Regions from separate parts of the Blautia massiliensis (ex Durand et al. 2017) genome, predicted to be linked through region 1. Evidence: riboswitches for the same ligand, from Rfam matches in the RefSeq annotation. Region 1 holds a riboswitch; the other holds the start of a gene.
The links. A riboswitch is a leader RNA that binds a small molecule or an ion and turns the genes downstream of it on or off. The one in region 1 is predicted to bind ZMP and ZTP.

Region 2: another riboswitch for ZMP and ZTP. It lies ahead of V9W66_RS04350 (formate--tetrahydrofolate ligase); the one in region 1 lies ahead of V9W66_RS15745 (IMP cyclohydrolase).

The regions. Positions count from the first base shown of each region.
Region 1 covers NZ_CP146725.1:3,351,662-3,354,839, forward strand. The annotation lists gene guaB (IMP dehydrogenase) at 1-838, shown strand, start outside; gene V9W66_RS15740 (peptidoglycan recognition protein family protein) at 951-1,667, shown strand; ZMP/ZTP riboswitch at 1,765-1,846, shown strand; gene V9W66_RS15745 (IMP cyclohydrolase) at 1,933-2,646, shown strand; gene V9W66_RS15750 (phosphoribosylaminoimidazolecarboxamide formyltransferase) at 2,685-3,178, shown strand, end outside.
Region 2 covers NZ_CP146725.1:898,332-901,509, forward strand. The annotation lists gene V9W66_RS04350 (formate--tetrahydrofolate ligase) at 1-1,422, opposite strand, end outside; ZMP/ZTP riboswitch at 1,497-1,578, opposite strand; gene V9W66_RS04355 (4Fe-4S binding protein) at 1,857-2,711, opposite strand; gene V9W66_RS04360 (CD1871A family CXXC motif-containing protein) at 2,719-2,871, opposite strand; gene V9W66_RS04365 (TlpA family protein disulfide reductase) at 2,899-3,178, opposite strand, start outside.

The DNA of each region.
Region 1 (3,178 bases):
GCTTGCAGCCAAGGATGCACAGGGAAGACTTCTCTGTGGTGCTGCGGTTGGCATCACAGCAAATGTGCTTGCACGTGTTGATGCGCTTGTGAAAGCTAATGTAGATGTGATCGTAATTGATTCTGCACATGGTCATTCAGAAAACATTCTAAAAGCAGTCCGCGAGATCAAGGCAACATATCCGGAGCTTCAGGTAATCGCAGGTAATGTTGCAACAGGCGAAGCTACCAAGGCTCTGATCGAGGCTGGAGTAGATGCAGTCAAGGTTGGTATCGGACCGGGATCTATCTGTACAACACGTGTTGTTGCAGGTATTGGTGTTCCGCAGGTTACTGCAGTTATGGATTGTTATGAAGTGGCTAACAGCTACGGAATTCCGATCATTGCAGACGGTGGTATCAAATATTCCGGAGATATCACCAAGGCCATCGCAGCAGGTGCCAATGTCTGCATGATGGGAAGCATGTTCGCAGGATGCGATGAGAGTCCGGGAACATTCGAGCTTTATCAGGGCAGAAAATATAAAGTATATCGTGGAATGGGATCTATCGCAGCTATGGAGAATGGCAGCAAGGATCGTTATTTCCAGGAGAATGCAAAGAAGCTTGTGCCGGAGGGTGTTGAGGGCCGTGTTGCGTATAAAGGACATGTTGAGGATACCGTATTCCAGCTGATCGGTGGTTTAAGATCCGGTATGGGTTACTGTGGAGCAGAAAATATTGAGAAGCTTAAGACAACAGGCAGATTCATCAAGATTTCAGCTGCATCTCTTAAAGAGTCACATCCACATGACATCCACATCACAAAAGAGGCTCCAAACTACAGTGTAGATGAATAATAAAGGAAAAAAAGGTAAGACCGGTAAAAAGTCACCCAGGCCGTCCCATAGCGGGCGGCCTGTTTCCGTAAAGAAAACTTCCTCCGGGTCTTCCAGAAGAAAAAAGAAGTCTTTGAGAAAAAAGAACCCGATCAAGATCCTGCAGAGGATTGTGCTGATATGTATCATTGTGATCGTTGCTTTTGCTGCGTGTGCGTTAGGATACGCATTTTTTGAGATGCGCATGGAACAGAGTGAAACTCAGTCCGGACAGGAAGAAATATCCGGGAATGCCAGCGGAAATGGCGGACCGGAACAATGGCAGGCAGAAGGAGCACCTTTTATTGATGTGGAGCTTCTGACACCGAATTCCTATTCCAGACCACAGATTTCTATGGAACAGGTAAATTATATAGCCATTCATTATACGGCCAATCCGGGATCTACTGCCGTATCCAACCGGAATTATTTTGAAAATCTTGCGACAACGCAGGACAACAAAGTCAGCAGTCATTTTGTGATAGGGTTGGAGGGAGAAGTGGTACAATGTATCCCTACTTCGGAAATATCCTATGCCACAAATTCCAGAAATGTAGATACCATATCCATTGAATGCTGCCATCCGGATGAAACAGGGCAGTTTAATACAGCAACCTATGATTCGGCGGTAAAGCTGACAGCGTGGCTTTGTACACGCTTTGGACTGACTTCGGATCAGGTGATCCGTCATTATGATGTCACAGGTAAAGACTGTCCGAAGTATTATGTGGAAAATCCCGATGCATGGATCCAGATGAAATCAGACATTGCAGCACAGATCCAGACAGATTATGCATTACAGGGGAAATAAAGTGTTATTGTTTATTTTGTGAGCAACAAGAAGTCTGGAAAAATAATTTCTGAAAATAGGGGCTTGAAAATTAAGAAGAAGTATTGTAGTATAACAGCAGAAGCTGCATGACTGGCGGAAAGTAGGATTACCTACAGGGAGTGCAGTGAAGTGAGAAGCCGACCGCCTGGGCAGCCTGATAAGGGGTGTCCAGGCGGTTTTTTGTTACCGTTCATATCCTGGGGTAAACCCCGGGCCTTACATTAGACAAGGAGGACTGTGAAAAATGACGACATTTTCACTTGAAAAAGAACTGAAAGAAAATTCCTATCCGGGAAGAGGAATTGTGATCGGACGTTCCGCTGACGGGAAACATGCAGTTACTGCATATTTTATTATGGGAAGAAGCGAGAACAGCAGAAACCGTATTTTTGTTGAGGATGGGGAAGGAATCCGTACACAGGCTTTTGATCCATCCAAGCTTACAGACCCGAGCCTGATCATTTATGCACCGGTACGTGTCCTTGGAAATAAGACCATCGTAACAAACGGTGATCAGACAGATACGATCTATGAGGGAATGGACAGACAGCTCACCTTTGAACAGTCTCTCCGCAGCAGAGAGTTTGAGCCGGATGCGCCGAACTATACACCTCGTATTTCAGGCGTTCTTCATGTTGAAAACGGTAAATTCAATTATGCGATGTCTATTTTAAAGAGCAATAACGGAAATCCGGATTCCTGTCTTCGTTATACATTCGCCTATGAGAATGCGGCGGCAGGACAGGGACGTTTTATCCATACTTATAAATGCGATGGAAATCCACTTCCAAGTTTCGAGGGAGAGCCGAAGCTGGTAGAGATCCCAAACGATATTGATGAGTTTACGGATCTCCTCTGGAAGAGCCTGAACCAGGATAATAAAGTTTCTCTCTTTGTTCGTTTTATTGACATTGAGACAGGAAATTATGAATCCAGGATCGTAAACAAGAATAAATAAGAAAATAGGGATATCACAGAGAACGGAGGAGCTTTTTCATGAAAGAATTACAGTTAAAATACGGATGTAACCCAAATCAGAAACCATCAAAGATCTATATGGCAGATGGAAGTGAGCTTCCGATCCAGGTACTCTCCGGAAGACCAGGATACATCAACTTCCTGGATGCCTTTAATGGCTGGCAGCTGGTACGTGACCTTAAGAAAGCAACCGGACTTCCGGCAGCAACTTCATTTAAGCATGTATCTCCGGCAGGTGCTTCCATCGGACTTCCGCTGAATGAGACACTGGCAAAGATCTACTGGGTAAATGATATGGACTGGAAGAATTTTTCCCCGCTTGCATGTGCGTATGCAAGAGCAAGAGGTGCAGATCGTATGTCATCATTTGGTGATTTTATTTCTCTTTCTGATGTCTGTGATAAAGATACCGCAATGCTGATCAAGAGAGAGGTTTCTGATGGTGTGATCGCACCAGGATATACAGAGGAGGCTCTTGAAATTCTGAAGCAGAAGAAAAAAGGCAATTACAA
Region 2 (3,178 bases), 1.6 Mb from region 1:
CTTCTGGGCATTTGCTGTAAGAACCACTTTCTTTCCACCGTAAACCTTCTGTACAATCTGGTTCAGCTTATCCTCGATGGAGCCTTCCAGTTCATAAGCATATGTGAAGTCATTCGGCTCTTCAACAAGACGGATTACTTCCTCAGCGAGCTTGATTCCGCCTTCGCCACCTTTTGCCCATACCTCGGAAAGTGCTACGTTTACGCCAAGCTCCTTGCATTTTGCTTCCACAAAATCAAGCTCTGCCTTGGTATCGGTCGGAAATGCGTTAATAGCTACCACACATGGAAGCTTGTATACATTTTTGATATTGCTTACATGCTTCAGAAGGTTCGGGATACCTTTTTCAAGAGCCTCAAGGTTCTCATTGTTAAGATCTGCTTTTGCAACGCCACCATTATATTTCAGAGCACGTACGGTTGCTACGATAACAACGGCACTTGGTGTAAGACCTGCCATACGGCACTTGATATCCAGGAATTTCTCTGCTCCAAGGTCAGCACCGAATCCAGCCTCTGTGATGGCATAATCAGCAAGCTTCATAGCCATCTTTGTAGCGGTTACGGAGTTACATCCGTGAGCGATGTTTGCGAATGGTCCGCCGTGAACGATCGCCGGAACATGCTCCAGTGTCTGAACAAGGTTTGGTTTCAGGGCATCCTTCAGAAGTGCTGTCATAGCACCCTCTGCGTGGAGATCTCCTGCTGTTACCGGTTTCTGCTCAGCAACTTTGCCGTAAGTATATCCGATGATGATTCTGGAAAGTCTCTCTTTCAGATCCTTGATATCACTTGCCAGACAGAGAACTGCCATAATCTCAGATGCTACAGTGATGTCATATCCGTCTTCACGCGGCATACCGTTTGTTCTTCCGCCAAGTCCGTCTACTACATTACGAAGCTGACGGTCGTTCATATCCACGCAACGTCTCCATGTGATCTTTCTCGGGTCGATATTCAGCTCATTACCCTGGAAGATATGGTTGTCGATCATTGCTGCAAGAAGGTTGTTTGCCGCACCGATCGCATGAAAATCACCGGTAAAATGAAGGTTGATATCCTCCATCGGAACTACCTGTGCATAACCGCCGCCTGCCGCACCACCTTTGACACCGAATACCGGTCCCAGGGATGGCTCACGAAGAGCTACCATAACATTTTTTCCAAGTCTCTGCATTCCATCTGCAAGACCTACCGTTGTAGTTGTTTTTCCTTCCCCGGCCGGTGTCGGGTTGATAGCTGTTACAAGAATCAGTTTGCCGTCTTTTTTGTCTGTTTCTTTCAGGAGATTATAGTCGATCTTTGCTTTGTATTTACCATACTGCTCCAGATACTTGTCATCAATACCTGCTTTCTCCGCAATCTTGGTAATTGGCTCCATTGTGCACTCCTGTGCGATCTCGATGTCACTTTTGAATCCCATAATGTTCTCCTTTCTCCACAGCAACCGTCCGGATCTTTTTATCCCATAAAAAAGAGCAGTATCTGAATTTCTTCAAATACTGCCCAGACGGTCGACTCATCGAATCTCCGGCTCCCTCGTGGTTATCCCACAATTCCGTCAGTCACCGAAGACTTTATTAATTTGATGATTGAATACTAACATATTTATTAGTACTTGTCAAGAAATCGTCAAATTATTTTTTCACTTTTAAAGTGAGTTCAATCTAATTTTCTGAATCATTTCAGTTTTCCGTACTATTCATCAGATACTGAATGTTATAAGGAAAATTCTGTTTTTCGTCAATTCCATGATAATTTCCTCTTTGCCCAATCCGGAAATATGTCTTTACTTCCAAACGTACTGTTCACAATAACAACGGCACTTGATATCCGGAAATTCACTTTTAAAGTAATTCAGGTCTGATTTTTGCCTGCAAACCCACACCGGATCGCCTGTGTCGGACATATCTTTTTACATCTTCCACATCGGATGCATTCTGTACTGTTTGGATTTTCCGTCGGATCGACCTCCATCTGGCAGATATTTCTGCATTTTCCGCAGTGAACACATTTTTCTTTATCTACTCTGTAACGAAAAACGGAAACTTTATTAAATACCGAATAAAAAGCTCCCAGCGGACAGATATACTTACAGAATGGCCGGTATATCATAATTGATAAGATAATGGTGATCACCAGGATTGTATTTTTCCATATGTACAGCCAGCCTACTGCACTTCGCATGGATTTGTTCAGCAGCACCAGCGGGATACCTCCCTCCAGCGTTCCTGCCGGGCAGATCAGCTTGCAGAAATATGGTGCTCCCTGGCCCATGATATCTACTACAAACATGGGAAGTATGATCACAAATACAAGAAAGATCACATATTTCAGTTTTCGCAGAAGCTTATCTCCCCGAAATGTCCGGATCTTCTTTGGAAAAGGAATCTTGTTCAACAGATCCTGGATCAGTCCAAAGGGGCAGAGAAATCCGCACACCAGTCTTCCAAGCAGCGCTCCCACAAAGATCAGAAATCCAGCTACATAATATGCCATCTTGAAGTTCCAGCTTCCGATCACAGCCTGAAGGGAACCAATGGGACAGGCCCCTCTTGCCCCGGGGCAGGAATAACAGTTCAGCCCCGGAACACATACATTTTTCAGTTTTCCGGTATAGATCTTTCCAGTTATAAACCCTGATATGTGACTGTTTGTAAGGGCCGCCCACAATGCCTGGATCCCATGCCGCGGCCATTCATTTATTTTCATCTTCTTATTATCCAATGCCAATACACTCCATACAGATGTTGATCGCTTTTGTAAAAACTACAGACACCTCGCCCCTGCAGATTCCCAGTATCATCAGTAAAATTCCCAAAACCGCCAGAGCAGGTCCGATCCACCTGGATTCTGTTATTTTCCGAATCATTTTTTCACTCTCCGTAATGATCATCTTTTACTTTGAAACGTTTTTAAGCTCTTTTTCCACGATTTCCTTCCATTCGTCCAGTGTATGGCTTCCTGTATAGGTATCGCCTACAATGTTTCCATCTTTGTCAACAAAAAATGTTTCAGGAAATGCGGAAATCCCCTGCAGACGGCCATTCATCATAGTAGTATCCGGTATCAGGAACGGATATTTTGCTTTTGTTTTTTCCTGAAGAATGCCTGCTTTTTTTACAGCCTCCTCGTCCTGATTTCCCTTTTCATCTGTAGTATCAAGCACCACGCCTGCT